One region of the Enterobacter cancerogenus genome, then DNA from elsewhere that is predicted to be linked to it. Evidence: predicted binding sites of a transcription regulator. Region 1 holds the regulator's gene; each other region holds the start of a gene.

Region 1 (3,781 bases):
GGTGAACATGAACGTTCGCTTGAACAAAAGGTCAGCGATGTGAAACGCCAGCTGAAAAGCGGCGACGTGGTGCTGGTGTGGTCCGAACTGCATGAGACGGTCAATATCATGCCCCGCAACGCGTTTCACGGCTGACCGCTAAACCTTTTCAGTCAGGGAGTTGCTATGTCTGCCAGACATCCGGTTATTGCCGTCACGGGTTCGAGCGGTGCGGGAACCACCACCACCAGCCTCGCCTTTCGCAAGATTTTCGCCCAGCTCAATCTCCGGGCAGCTGAGGTAGAGGGCGACAGCTTTCACCGCTATACGCGTCCGGAAATGGACATGGCCATCCGCAAGGCGCGCGATTTGGGGAAACACATTAGCTACTTCGGCCCGGAGGCGAATGACTTCGGCCTGCTGGAGCAGACCTTTGCGGAATATGGCTTGAGCGGTAAAGGGCAATCCCGTAAATATCTTCATACCTATGACGAAGCCGTACCCTGGAACCAGGTGCCGGGCACCTTTACGCCCTGGCAGCCGCTGCCGGAACCCACCGACGTGTTGTTTTATGAAGGGCTGCATGGCGGCGTGGTCACGCCACAGCACGACGTGGCGCGCCATGTTGACCTGCTGGTGGGCGTGGTGCCGATTGTTAACCTGGAGTGGATCCAGAAGCTGACGCGCGACATCAGCGAACGTGGTCATTCGCGCGAGGCGGTGATGGACTCGGTGGTGCGCTCGATGGAAGATTACATTAACTTCCTGACGCCGCAGTTCTCCCGCACCCATATCAACTTCCAGCGCGTGCCGACGGTAGACACCTCCAACCCGTTCGCCGCCAAAACCATTCCGTCGCTGGACGAGAGCTTTGTGGTCATCCATTTCCGCAATCTGGACGGGATTGACTACCCGTGGCTGCTGGCGATGCTGCAGGGGTCGTTTATTTCACATATCAATACGTTGGTGGTGCCGGGCGGAAAAATGGGGCTGGCGATGGAGTTAATCATGACGCCGCTGGTGCAGCGGTTGATGGAAGGCAAGCAGATCGCGTGAGTTGTTTTGCCCGGTGGCGCTGCGCTCCGGGCCTACGATCGTGCTTTTGTAGGGCGGGTCAGCGAAGCGCCACCCGCCAAAAGATTAGGCCTCAATCACTTCATACGAATGGGTAATATTCACCGCTTTCTCAAGCATTAACGCCACAGAGCAGTACTTCTCCGCAGACAGGTCAACCGCGCGCGACACCGCCGCGTCTTTCAGGTCTTTACCCGTGACAATAAAGTGCAGATTGATATGCGTGAACAGGCGTGGCGCCTCTTCGCGGCGTTCAGACGTGAGCTTCACTTCGCAATCGGTCACGTCGTGACGGCCTTTTTGCAGGATCGACACCACGTCGATAGCGCTGCATCCCCCCGCCGCCATCAGCACCATTTCCATAGGGCTTGGGGCTTTATCGCCGGAGTTACCGTCCATCAAAATTTGGTGGCCTGATGCAGACTCGCCCAGGAACGTCAGCCCTTCTACCCACTTTACACGCGCTTGCATATTCATTAACTCCAACGTTGCATTTTTGGTGACAGAGTACGCGCGCGTTACATTTCACGCAACGGAAGGCGACCTGCATCATGCTGAAGCGAGACACCAGGAGACACGCGTCAAAAGCTATGCTAAAACACTCAGGATGCTACAGTAATACATTGACGTTACACATGTATGCAGAGGACATCAAACTTTACTGGCTGCGAAACGTTACGACAGCCGACTTCCCAGGGTATGGGTAAGAATTCGATTGCAACCCCAGAGTCAGGATGCGATTTATGGCTCTGGTGACAGCTTATAACAGAGGATAACAGCGCATGGTGCTTGGCAAACCGCAAACAGACCCGACTCTCGAATGGTTCTTGTCTCATTGCCACATTCATAAGTACCCATCGAAGAGCACGCTGATTCACCAGGGTGAAAAAGCGGAAACGTTGTATTACATCGTCAAAGGCTCGGTGGCAGTGCTGATCAAAGATGAAGAAGGGAAAGAGATGATCCTTTCTTATCTGAACCAGGGCGATTTCATCGGTGAACTGGGCCTGTTTGAAGAGGGCCAGGAACGTAGCGCCTGGGTTCGTGCGAAAACCGCATGTGAAGTGGCTGAAATTTCTTACAAGAAGTTCCGTCAGCTGATTCAGGTAAACCCTGACATCCTGATGCGTCTCTCTTCCCAGATGGCTCGCCGTCTGCAGGTGACGTCTGAGAAAGTGGGCAACCTTGCCTTCCTCGACGTTACCGGCCGTATCGCGCAGACCCTGCTGAACCTGGCTAAACAGCCGGACGCGATGACCCACCCTGACGGCATGCAAATTAAAATTACCCGCCAGGAAATTGGTCAGATCGTTGGTTGCTCCCGTGAAACAGTGGGCCGTATCCTGAAAATGCTGGAAGACCAGAACCTGATCTCTGCCCACGGTAAAACCATCGTGGTCTACGGAACCCGTTAATTACGGTCAAACGGCGTGCCACCGCAAGGTGACACGCCGTTTTTGTCTCTACTCCCCATGTGGCGCAGGCTGATCTATCACCCGGAAGTTAACTACGCACTGCGGCAAACGCTGGTGTTGTGCCTTCCTGTGGCCGTGGGCCTGATCCTCGGTCATCTCCAGCAGGGTCTGCTGTTTTCCCTTGTGCCTGCCTGCTGCAACATTGCGGGCCTCGACACGCCGCATAAGCGCTTTTTCAAACGCCTGATCGTTGGCGGCTGCCTGTTTGCAGGCTGTAGCCTCGCGGTGCAGCTTCTGCTGGCCCGGGATATTCCGCTGCCGCTCATTCTGACCGTGCTGGCAATGACGCTCGGCGTGACTGCTGAAATCAGCTCGCTGCACGCCCGACTGCTGCCCGCCTCACTGATTGCCGCCATCTTTACGCTGAGCCTGGCGGGCAATATGCCGGTGTGGGAGCCGCTGCTAATCTACGCCCTCGGCACGCTGTGGTACGGCGTATTCAACTGGTTTTGGTTCTGGCTGTGGCGGGAACAGCCGCTGCGCGAATCCCTGAGCCTGCTCTACGTGCAGTTGGCGGAGTACTGCGAGGCCAAATACACCCTGCTGACCCAGCACACCGATCCGGAAAAATCACTGCCGCCGCTGCTGACGCGACAGCAAAAGGTGGTGGATCTGATTGGCCAGTGTTACCAGCAGCTGCATATGCTTGCCGCCAATAAAAACCATGATTACAAGCGGCTGCTGCGCATCTTCCAGGTGGGGCTGGATCTGCAGGAGCACATCTCGGTCAGCCTGCATCACCCGCAAGAGGTGCAAAAGCTGGTCGAGCGTAGCCATGCCGAAGCGGTGATCCGCTGGAACGCTCAGACGGTGTCCGCGCGCCTGCGGGTGCTGGCGGACGACATTCTTTATCACCGCTACCCCACGCGCTTTAACATGGATAAGCCCCTCGGCGCGCTGGAGAAGATTGCCCGCCAGCACCCGGATAACCCGGTCGGGCAGTTCGCCGCCTGGCACTTCAGCCGCATCGCGCGCGTCCTGCGCACCCAGCGTCCGCTCTACCCACGCGACCTGATGGCCGATAAACAAAAACGGCTCCCGCTGCTGCCCGCCCTTAAAAGCTACCTGTCGCTGAAATCCCCGGCGCTGCGTAACGCCGCGCGCATCAGCGTGATGCTGAGCATCGCCAGCCTGATGGGGATGGCGCTGCACCTGCCGAAGCCATACTGGATCTTAATGACCGTGCTGTTTGTTACCCAAAACGGCTACGGCGCCACGCGGGTGCGCATCCTGCACCGGGCGGGCGGCACGAT
Region 2 (3,781 bases), 1.5 Mb from region 1:
AATCTTTATATATCAACCACTTATTAAATTAAAATTTTCCCGTCACGTTTAAAAATTTGAACTATATTAAACTTTGTAATGTTAGGTTAACACCACGTGATTAAGAGTTTTCTTAATCCAGCGACAGGGCTATGCTTTTTATATCGAACACAGGAAGTGAACATTCGGTCAGTACGCGCCACAGCAGAAAACCTGTTTCTGAAAATAAGATCTCTTTGGTCTGTATCACAACCTGCCGGGTCAGGTTAAGCAGCGGACGTTATGTCCCAGCATCAATAAGGATATGAGTATGGCTACCCAAACGATGATTCAAAAACTGAATGCCCAGATGAACCTTGAGTTTTATGCCTCTAATCTGCATCTTCATCTGAGCGAGTGGTGTTCTGAAAAAAGCCTCAACGGTACGGCTACCTTTTTCCGTAGCCAGGCGCAGAATAACGTCACCCATATGATGCGCGTCTTCGACTTTATGAAGGATGTCGGGGCAAATCCCATCGTCACCGCGCGCGCAATGACGGAAGAACACTACGCCTCCCTCGAAGAACTCTTCCAGAAAACGCTGCAGGAATATGAGCAGCGTTGCGACACCTTAAGCAAACTGGCGGAAGAAGCGAAGGCGCAGCAGGACAGCACCACGCTGAATTTCCTGCGCGACATGAACAAAGAGCAGCAGCAGGACGGCATGCTGCTGAAGGCGCTGGCGGATGAGATTCGCAACGCCAAACGTGAAGGTCTGTGCCTCGAACAAACCGATCGTCACCTGCTCGACATTGTTACCTGCCAACAGCACTGAGTCGTCATTGCCTGCCCCCGCAATAGGGGCAGGCTCCCCTCTCACAGCAACTCCCTGCTTTCTTTAAGATTTAACAAATCCGATCCCGCTCCCAATGAATAACCCTGCTTCGTGTAATGATTTAGCCAGAGACTTTATCATTGACGAGGGAGCATCATGATCACCATTGAGTTTGTTGTCATTATCCTCTGCCTGCTGGTCGGCACCCGCTTCGGCGGGATGGGGCTTGGGCTGATAAGCGGGATTGGCCTGTTTATTCTCAGTTTCGTGTTTGGGCTTCAGCCCGGCAAACCGCCGGTCGACGTGATGCTGACCATCCTGGCGGTTATCGGCTGCGCCGCCACGCTGCAAACTGCGGGCGGCCTGAACGTGATGATGCAGTTCGCCGAGCGGCTTTTGCGCAAACACCCGCAGCACATTACCCTCCTCGCGCCCTTTACCACCTGGACGCTGACGTTTCTCTGCGGCACCGGGCATGTGGTGTACACCATGTTTCCGATTGTGGCCGATATCGCGCTGAAAAAAGGGATACGGCCAGAGCGCCCGATGGCCGTGGCATCGGTTGCCTCTCAAATGGCGATCACCGCCTCCCCCGTTTCGGTAGCCGTCGTTTCACTGGTGTCGATCCTCGGCGCCCAGCACGGGATTGGGCACGCGTGGGGGATCCTCGAAATCCTGGCGGTGTCCGTTCCCGCATCGCTGTTCGGGGTAGCCGTCGCGGCCCTGTGGAGCCTGCGTCGCGGTAAAGATTTGGCGGATGACGCCGAGTTTCAGAAAAAGTTAAGCGATCCGAAACAACGCGAGTTTATCTACGGCGGAACGGAAACGTTGATGAATCAGCGTTTTCCAAAACAGGCCTACTGGTCGACATGGATCTTCTTTGCCGGGATCGCGGTGGTTGTCCTGCTGGGTGCGCTGCCAGAACTGCGGCCGGCCTTCGAGGTAAAAGGCAAATTAACCGCCCTGTCGATGAACCTCGTCATCCAGATGATGATGCTGATTGCCGGGGCGGTGATGCTGATAGCCTGCAAGGTCAACGCCTCTGACATTTCTAACGGTGCGGTCTTTAAAGCGGGGATGGTCGCCATTTTCTCGGTGTTTGGCGTTGCGTGGATGAGCGACACCTTCTTTCAGGCGCATCTTGATGAGCTGAAAATGGCGCTGGAGGGGGTGGTCAAAAGCCATCCGTGGACCTACGCCATCGTCCTGTTTCTGGTGTCGAAGCTGGTGAACAGCCAGGCGGCGGCACTCACCGCCGTCGCCCCGATGGGGCTAATGCTGGGCATCGATCCGAAAATGCTGATCGCCTTCTTCCCGGCCTCCTATGGTTACTTCGTGCTGCCAACCTACCCGAGCGATCTGGCCTGCATCGGGTTCGACAGGTCAGGAACGACCCGCATCGGCAAATTCATCATCAACCACAGTTTTATTCTGCCTGGACTTATCGGCGTGAGCTGCGCGTGTGCGGCCAGCTATCTGCTGGTACAAACGTTCTTCTGAATCCTTCTCCGGGCGACGTTCAGCGTCGCCCTTCGCCGTTTGAGCAGAAAACGGTTTCTAAATTCAAAACATCGGTTTATTTTAGTGAGACTCACCCTGCGGCGTGAAACGCAACTCGATCAGCGCGATGGCTTTTTGGATCGCGCGAAGAGTGACCGGATCGGCCGCAGCAGGATGGCTGGTGAAATCGATGTTTTTCAGTTGGGTGGACATCTTCTCGCGCACTTCTACCGGCGCGATAACGTCAATCACATCAAGGATTTGTTTGATAACCAACTGGCATGCGACGACGTCAGATACCAGTTCCTGATCGGCGCTCAGGTTTTGTGACATGGGGTTTCTCCTTTTTTAAAGGCCGCCATAGTAGCAAAACGTACGCCCTTTCATCTCCCTCTCGTCGCCAGCAGACATAAAAAAACCTGCCGAAGCAGGTTTTTATCAGAACATCGCACCCGGTGGGACGTCTTTGAAGGTGTTGCAGTAGTTTGCCCACATGCTTTTCAGGATTTTGCGCAGTTTCATTTGATGCTCCAGTAACGTGTTATGCAGGTGTTATTTTCTCTGCGCTTATAATATGACCACCATCACAAAAATCAATGATTTTGTGATGCATATCACAGTCAAAAACGGGCGCAATGCTGCTGTATTGTTAAAAAAGCATTGGTAAATCCGTGAGTTATGGTTCTATAAATTCCAGTAAATTTTTATCATTTTTTTTGATACGGCAGGACAGGATGAGTGAAAACATCACCGGGAAAGCGAACCGAGGCTTATCGCCTGCGGCGCTTTTAGTTGCCGGCGCGTTCTTTATGGAGTTTCTTGACGGCACGGTCATTGCCACCGCCCTGCCGGACATGGCAAAAAGCTTCGGCGTGCAGGCCGTGGATCTGAATATCGGAATCAGCGCATACCTTATTACCCTGGCGGTGTTGATCCCCGCCAGCGGCTGGATTGCGGACCGTTTCGGTGCGCGCAAAGTCTTTGCCCTCGCGCTGGCGATCTTCACCCTGGCCTCGGTTTTTTGCGGTCTGTCGACAACCGTTGATGCGTTTGTGGCGATGCGGGTGCTTCAGGGGATGGGCGGCGCGCTGATGGTTCCCGTCGGACGCCTGGCCGTACTGCGCACCACGCCGAAACACCAGCTGATCGCCGCCATCGCCACCCTCACCTGGCCGGCACTGGTTGCCCCGATTATTGGCCCGCCGCTGGGCGGGTTTATCACCCACTTTGCTGACTGGCGCTGGATTTTCTTCATCAACGTCCCGTTAGGCATTGCGGCTATTCTTCTGGCGCTGCGAATTATTCCCGATCTGCGGGATGAGAGCCGTCGTCCGTTCGATACACCGGGGTTTATAGCCACCACTGTTGCCATGGTGAGCCTGGTTTACGCCATGGAACTGATGGGCGGGGAGCACGTCAGGATGGGACTGACGGTATGTTTGTTCATCGTGGGCGGGGTGGCACTGAGCGTTGCGCTGCGCCATTTCC
Region 3 (3,781 bases), 2.3 Mb from region 1:
GCAGGCCCACCGCCAGCATGCCGGTTGAAATGGAGAGCGAAATACTGCTGGTGGCAGGCGAGACGCCAAACTCATGGGATAAAACGGGCAGGATGGGCTGAACGCAGTAGAGCAGGGCAAAGGTGGCCAGACCGGCCGAAAAGAGCGCCAGCGTGACGCGCATAAACTGAGGGGTACCACGTTTGATGAACTGCACCGGCTGTGCTGCTGGGGGTAAATCATCGATATCGCTTGCCGGATCGATATCGAGGGTAGATGTACGACTCACACGGTTTCCTTGCTTAACATCCCCGGGATGACGGGTGACGAATATGATCACAGGATCAGAGTAGGAAAATGTAAATATTCTGTCTAATATATTAATAATCTCAAATGATACTTTATAAATATGAATATCGAGCTGCGTCACCTACGTTACTTCGTCGCGGTCGCTGAGGAGCTGCATTTTGGCCGCGCCGCCGCGCGTCTGAATATCTCCCAGCCCCCGTTGAGCCAGCAAATTCAGATCCTCGAGCAGCAGATTGGTGCACGCCTGCTCGCCAGGACTAACCGCAGCGTAAGCCTGACCGCGGCGGGCAGGCAGTTTCTTGCCGATAGCCGACACATTCTGGGCCTGGTGAACGACGCCGCCGCCAGGGCGGAACGCCTGTACCTGGGCGAAACGGGGGAGTTACGCATCGGTTTTACCTCCTCGGCACCCTTTATCGGTGCAGTATCGGCCACGCTTTCCTCGTTTCGCCGTCACTCTCCGTACGTGCATATTCAGACCCGCGAAATTAATACCCGTGAGCAAATTTCGCCCCTCAACGAGGGGTCGCTTGACCTCGGGCTGATGCGCAATACTCTGCTCCCCGACACGCTGGCGTGGGAGGTTATCCTGCGCGAGCCGCTGATGGCGATGATCCCGCGCGATCATCCGCTGGCCGCAAAGCCCGTCGTCACCCTGACAGAGCTGGCAGCTGAGCCGTTTGTCTTTTTTGATCCGCAGGTGGGCACAGGCCTGTATGATGATATCCTTGGATTACTGCGTCGCTACGATCTCAGGCCAACGATCGCCCAGGAGGTGGGAGAGGCGATGACGATTATCGGCCTGGTGGCGGCAGGGCTGGGGGTTTCGATCTTGCCGGCCTCCTTTAAGCGGGTGCAGCTGCGCGAGATGCGCTGGGTTGCGCTTGCCGAAGAGGATGCGGTCTCTGAGATGTGGCTGGTGTGGTCAAAACATCATGAACTGAGCCAGGCGGCACAGCGTTTTAAAAAGCAGCTTATCAGCGCCTCACAGGGGCGATAAATACAGGGAAAAGAGGGCAGAAATGTGCTGTAAATCACATGGCTAAGTAAAAATTTGACGGCGGCCATTGAAGTGCTTCACCATAGCCCACAGTTTATTTCGAAGCTCGAAAATAAGGGAGTACGAGGTGGTTGCTGATAGTCAGCCAGGGCATATTGATCAGATTAAGCAGACCAACGCTGGCGCGGTGTATCGCCTGATTGATCAGCTCGGACCGGTTTCGCGCATCGATCTTTCGCGCCTGGCTCAACTGGCGCCTGCCAGTATCACGAAAATTGTTCGCGAAATGCTGGAAGCCCATCTTGTTCAGGAGACAGAAATCCAGGAGCCGGGCAGCCGTGGACGTCCGGCGGTAGGGCTGATTGTCGAAACCGAGGCCTGGCATTACCTCTCGATGCGCATAAGCCGCGGTGAAATCTTCCTTGCCCTGCGTGATTTAAGCAGCAAGCTGGTGGTGGAAGACCGTCTGGATCTGCCGCTTGATGCCGAACAGCCGCTCCTTGACGCCATTCTCACTCATATCGACCAATTTTTTATACGCCATCAGCAGCGCCTTGAGCGCCTGACGGCGATCGCCATCACCCTGCCCGGCATCATTGATACGGAAAATGGCATTGTGCATCGCATGCCGTTTTACGACGGCGTGAAAGAGATGCCCCTTGGCGATGTGCTGGAGAGCCATACCGGGGTGCCCGTCTATATTCAGCACGACATCAGCGCCTGGACGATGGCGGAAGCCTTGTTTGGTGCCTCGCGCGGCGCGCGGGACGTGATTCAGGTGGTTATCGATCATAACGTCGGGGCCGGCGTGATTACCGACGGACGCTTGCTGCATGCCGGAAGCAGTAGCCTGGTTGAAATTGGTCATACTCAGGTCGATCCGTACGGTAAGCGCTGCTATTGCGGCAACCACGGCTGCCTGGAAACCATTGCCAGTGTAGAAAGCGTGCTGGAGCTGGCGCAGGTGCGTCTGAGCCAGTCGATGAGTTCCTCGCTTCACGGCCAGCCCTTAACCGTCGACTCCCTGTGCGCCGCCGCGCAGCAGGGCGATCTGCTGGCGAAGGACATCATTACCGGCGTGGGGAATAACGTGGGCCGGATCCTCGCCATCATGGTCAATCTCTTTAATCCACAAAAAATTCTGATTGGTTCGCCGCTGAGCCAGGCACCCGATATTCTCTTTCCGACGATATCCGCCTGCATCAACCAGCAATCTCTGCCCGCGTACAGCAAGAATATCGTGGTTGAAAGCACCCAGTTTTCTAACCAGGGCACTATGGCCGGCGCGGCGCTGGTCAAAGACGCAATGTATAACGGTTCTTTACTGATCCGTTTGCTTCAGGGTTAACTCTTTTCCAGAGATGTACGAAAAATTGCGCTATCTCAAGCCGGGTAGCGCAGGCATCCCGTAGACTTCCTCCACTGAATTATTTACCTGGTTTATATTTTCAAAGCATACCCAAGGGGTGGAGTGAGTCATGCTTAAGCGTTTCTTTGTAACTGGTACTGATACTTCTGTCGGGAAGACTGTTGTATCCCGCGCGCTATTGCAGGCCCTGGCGGCGAGCAATAAACGCGTTGCAGGCTACAAGCCGGTCGCAAAAGGCAGTAAAGAGACGCCAGAGGGGCTGCGCAATAAAGATGCTCTGGTCCTGCAAAGCGTCTCATCCCTGGAACTGCCTTATCATGCGGTCAATCCGATTGCGTTAAGCGAAGATGAAAGCAGCGTGGCGCACAGTGGCCTGATCAATTACACGTTGTTATCCGATGGGCTGGCGAACCTCAGCGCGCAAGTGGATCACGTGGTGGTTGAAGGCACCGGCGGCTGGCGCAGCCTGATGAACGATTTGCGTCCGCTCTCGGAGTGGGTGGTGCAGGAACAGCTGCCGGTGGTGATGGTGGTGGGGATCCAGGAAGGGTGCATCAACCATGCGCTGCTCACGGCCCAGGCTATCGCAAACGACGGCCTGCCGCTGATTGGCTGGGTGGCGAACCGCATTAACCCGGGGCTGGCGCATTACGCTGAAATCATTGACGTGCTCAGCAAAAAATTACCCGGGCCGCTGGTGGGCGAACTGCCTTACCTGCCGCGCGCCGAGCAGCGCGAGTTAGCGCAATACGTCGACCTCTCTGCTCTCGGCGGTATGTTGTCCGTAGATAGAGTCGTGGCGTAACGTCCGCGAAAGCACCGACGCGACCACGCACGCAACCAGCAGGCCGGGCAGTAAGACATACTGCCCGGTCATTTCGCATACCATTAATGCCGACATGATTGGCGCATGCGTGGTCGCCGCGAGCAAGGTCGCCATTCCCGCCAGCCCCAGTAAAATCGCCGTTTCAGAGCCCGGTAACCACAGCGCAAAAATCTGCGCAAACAGCATGCCCGTCCCCATGCCGATAAACAGCGTGGGCGTAAATACCCCGCCCGGCGCGCCTGAGCCGCTACTGGCCAGCACCGCCAGCAGCTTGCAGAGAAACACCCCCGCAATCACC
Region 4 (3,781 bases), 1.2 Mb from region 1:
TCAACTCCCTTTATTACGACTTTGTTGGCGCTTCCCCCATTTCGGGCTTCGACAGCGGCTTCTCGACCTTCACGCAAGGGTTTATTGCGATGGGCAGCTTCCGCCTGTCGTACATCACCTTTTATGCGCTGATTGCGGTGGCCTTCGTCTGGGTGCTGTGGAACAAAACGCGCTTCGGTAAGAACATCTTCGCCATCGGCGGGAACCCGGAAGCGGCGAAAGTTTCCGGCGTGAACGTGGCGCTGAACCTGCTGATGATCTATGCCCTGTCCGGCGTGTTCTACGCGTTTGGCGGGATGCTGGAAGCGGGGCGTATCGGCTCTGCCACCAACAACCTCGGCTTTATGTATGAGCTGGATGCGATTGCGGCCTGCGTGGTCGGCGGCGTCTCCTTCAGCGGCGGTGTCGGTACCGTCATCGGCGTGGTAACCGGTGTGATCATCTTCACCGTGATCAACTACGGTCTGACCTATATCGGCGTGAACCCTTACTGGCAGTACATTATCAAGGGCGCGATTATCATCTTCGCGGTAGCGCTGGACTCCCTGAAATACGCGCGTAAGAAATAAGAGAAGTGATGTGAAAAAGCCCGCTCTTGTAGCGGGCTTTTTTTTACCGGGCCTACAAAATCGCGATGGCAGGTCGGGTAAGGCGAAGCCGCCACCCGACGGGGTTTAGCGTTTCTTCTGCAACTCCAGCAGCTGTTCCGGCCGTACTGCCGGGTAACCCTGCGCATCTTCCGGCACTTCATGCATCGTTGGGATGGGCACCAGCGGGCCTAAAAAGCGCGGTTCGCGTTTAAAGATGTAGAGGTCAGCCAGAGCACCGAAGCGAGCGCCAAACTCACGCACGCGCACGCTGAGCATATCTTTTGGCGACGGTACCGCGTAGCACTGGGCCTGAATACCCATATGCAACGCGATAAACAGCGCACGCTCGCAGTGGAAGCGCTGGGTGATGATGATGAAGTCGTTGGTGTCGAAGACTTTGCGGGTGCGCACAATGGAGTCCAGCGTGCGGAAGCCGGCATAATCGAGCACGATATCCGCCGGGTCAACGCCGCCGGCAATCAGATCCTTACGCATCGTCACCGGTTCGTTATAGCTTTGCTGGGCGTTATCCCCGCTCAGCAGCAGGTAGTTCACCTTGCCGCTGTTATAGGCGTTCAGCGCACCCTGAATACGGTAACGGTAATACTGGTTAATAACCCCGGTGCGATAGTACTTGGCTGTGCCGAGCACCACGCCGACCTGGCGATACGGGAGATCCTGCAAATCGTCAAAGATGTAGGGGGCGGTTTTCCAGCTCATCCAGCGGTCAAGGCCAAGCACGACCAACAGCAGTATGCCGACCAGGACAGACAGGCTGTAAAAAACGCGCTTTAACATGAAGATGGCTCGTACCGAAGGTGAAATTTAACTCAGGCTACTTTACCCGCCTGGTTAGCGCAAGAATCGGTGAATCAACTGAGGGGTTTTTCAGCAAACGGGCGGGCATTTCTGCCCGCCGTCAACATTACGCCAACAGTACGCGGTCGATTGTCGAGCAGCCGAGCGCCTTCAGGGTGGCGGCGGTAGCATCCCACTGGACCAGCGGTGCATCGGCTTTTTCTGCGAGGATCGCGCGCTGGATGTCCGGGTAGTCATAGCCGTTGAGACTCAGGAGGTTGAGCGCGCCCTGCAACGGGGGCAGCGTCGGGTTAAACGCGGCGTTCTCTGCGTAGCTGCCGGTGAAGATGCGCCCGTCACGACACTGAAGCGCCACGCCGCTTGGCGATGTGCTGTAAGGGGTGTGGCTCATGTTAGCAGCGGCAATCGCCGCTTCGCTCAGCTCATCACCGGAGAGGGCGAAACCGTGGTTCTGCGCGTCCATCAGCAGCGTTTTGATCTCCAGATCTTTCGGGCCAAACGCATCTGGCAGGTAATCGCCCAGCGTATGCGGCTCACGGCCCGGCAGATTGATGCGCAGCTCAAGTCCGCTGTTCAGCTCGTTCATAAACTGGCGGCAGTGGCCGCAGGGGGTGTAGTTAACGGTGATCGCGCGCAGGCCCTTTTCACCGCGCAGCCAGGCGTGGCTGATGGCGCTCTGTTCAGCGTGAACGGTTTGCTGCATGGTGGCCCCGAGGAACTCCATGTTCCCGCCGAAGTACCAGACGCCGCTGACGCCGCGCGCGATGGCGCCAACGTTGAAGTGGGAGAGATCGGCGCGGGCGCAGGCGGCAGCCAGTGGCAGCAGTGCAAAAGCCAGTTCGTCTTCGTCCAGTCCCGTGGCTTGTTTAAGCGTCGTGACCTGCTCCGCCGTCAGCAGGGCGGGGAAATGCGTATCCGCCAGAACCGGGGCCAGGGCTGATTGCAAATTCTCTGCAAGCTGGGCGAAAGCTGTTTGAAAACGTGGGTGCATGGCGTTGCCTCATCAAGGTTAATGGATCGGTAGTGTACGGAGCCGATGGGCCTTAATATGTGATCCACTTCTCATAATGTATGCAACTTATGAAATCAAAATGAAATTTGCGCGACGCATCGCAAAATTTTAGCCCACCACGGCCAGGATCACCGGGAAGAGGAACGGGGCAATCAGCGAGGTCATGATCCCGCAGATGACCAGCGCCAGGGAGCTGAATGCGCCCTCCTGATAATCCATTTCGGCACAGCGCGCGGTACCCAGCGCGTGTGAGGCGGTACCCATCGCCAGACCCCGCGCGGCTTTAGTATGAATTTTCATCACATTAAGCAGGGTGTGGCCAAACACCGCCCCCAGGATACCCACGAAGATCACGCACATGGCGCTGATGGCCGGGATCCCACCGATGCTGCCGCCCACTGCCATGGCAATCGGCGTGGTGACGGATTTAGGCATAATGGAGGCGGCAATCTCGGGCGATGCGCCCATCAGCAGCGCTACCGATGTGCCGGTGATCATCGCCACCAGGCTGCCCAAAAAACAGATGGTAATGATGGATTTCCAGCGGGCGCGGATTTGGTGCAGCTGTTCATATAAAGGAAACGCCAGCGCCACGACGGCAGGCTGCAGCAAATCGTTTAATATTTTGCTCCCGGCAAAGTAGCGTTCGTAAGGAATGCCGGTGAGCATCAGGAAAGGAATAATCACCACCATCGCCACCAGCAGCGGGTTAAGCAGCGGCATCTTAAAACGTGCGGCCAGTTTACGCGCGGCGAAGAAGACCACCAGGGTTAACGGCAGCGACCACCAGATATTGGCTATCATTGTTTGGTTCCTTTTTGCCCGACCACTTTACGTTCGCCGTGTACCAGATGCGAACTCCAGCTCACCACCAGCAATACCACCAGCGTACTGACCGCGCAGGAGACCACAATCGGGCCGAACTGCGCTTTGAGCAAATCGAAATACTGCATCACCCCCACGCCGATAGGCACGAACAGCAGCGCCATATAGCGGATAAGTACGAAGCAACCGGGGTTGACCCACTTTGCGGGTAGCACCTGCAGCGCCAGCAGCACAAACAGGATCAGCATGCCGATAATGCTGCCGGGGATCGTGATGGGCAGCAGCGAGGCGATAAAGATCCCGGCATAGAGACAGGCGTAAATCAGGACGAATGCGCGCAGATATTGCCAGACAGTATTCAATGATTTGCTCATGGTAAAAGTCCTTGAAGAAACGCATTCATCATACAATTAAACCCAGAAGTGTGCCACGGATCACATCATGAAATTTGAGAATACCAGACATTCCGAAAGGGAACGTTGGGCATTTCACCAAATGGACAGCAGCCCGTTTGCATGCCAGTATTAGTTTCATT

The links. Region 1 encodes CRP, which controls carbon source genes, mostly activating them, when cyclic AMP is high. Its sites were predicted from a motif close to ATGTGANNNNNNTCACAT; they were not measured.
Region 2: the regulator CRP is predicted to act here: its motif matches at 2,896-2,913, upstream of azuC (stress response protein AzuC).
Region 3: the regulator CRP is predicted to act here: its motif matches at 1,311-1,328, upstream of mlc (sugar metabolism global transcriptional regulator Mlc).
Region 4: the regulator CRP is predicted to act here: its motif matches at 2,458-2,475, upstream of cdd (cytidine deaminase).

What each region holds. Positions count from the first base shown of each region.
Region 1 is NZ_CP077290.1:3,113,940-3,117,720, reverse strand. Features, by position in the region: gene I6L58_RS14630 (YheU family protein) at 1-135, shown strand, start outside; gene I6L58_RS14625 (phosphoribulokinase) at 166-1,035, shown strand; gene I6L58_RS14620 (OsmC family protein) at 1,120-1,524, opposite strand; gene crp (cAMP-activated global transcriptional regulator CRP) at 1,836-2,468, shown strand; gene I6L58_RS14610 (YccS/YhfK family putative transporter) at 2,526-3,781, shown strand, end outside.
Region 2 is NZ_CP077290.1:4,634,268-4,638,048, reverse strand. Features, by position in the region: gene I6L58_RS21980 (non-heme ferritin-like protein) at 290-793, shown strand; gene I6L58_RS21975 (anaerobic C4-dicarboxylate transporter) at 950-2,293, shown strand; gene I6L58_RS21970 (DUF2766 family protein) at 2,375-2,626, opposite strand; gene azuC (stress response protein AzuC) at 2,732-2,815, opposite strand; gene I6L58_RS21960 (MFS transporter) at 3,028-3,781, shown strand, end outside.
Region 3 is NZ_CP077290.1:547,905-551,685, reverse strand. Features, by position in the region: gene I6L58_RS02520 (MFS transporter) at 1-268, opposite strand, end outside; gene I6L58_RS02515 (LysR family transcriptional regulator) at 389-1,288, shown strand; gene mlc (sugar metabolism global transcriptional regulator Mlc) at 1,416-2,636, shown strand; gene bioD (dethiobiotin synthase) at 2,767-3,462, shown strand; gene clcB (voltage-gated ClC-type chloride channel ClcB) at 3,397-3,781, opposite strand, start outside.
Region 4 is NZ_CP077290.1:4,356,185-4,359,965, forward strand. Features, by position in the region: gene mglC (galactose/methyl galactoside ABC transporter permease MglC) at 1-569, shown strand, start outside; gene sanA (outer membrane permeability protein SanA) at 675-1,388, opposite strand; gene cdd (cytidine deaminase) at 1,516-2,400, opposite strand; gene I6L58_RS20615 (CidB/LrgB family autolysis modulator) at 2,530-3,225, opposite strand; gene I6L58_RS20620 (CidA/LrgA family protein) at 3,222-3,620, opposite strand.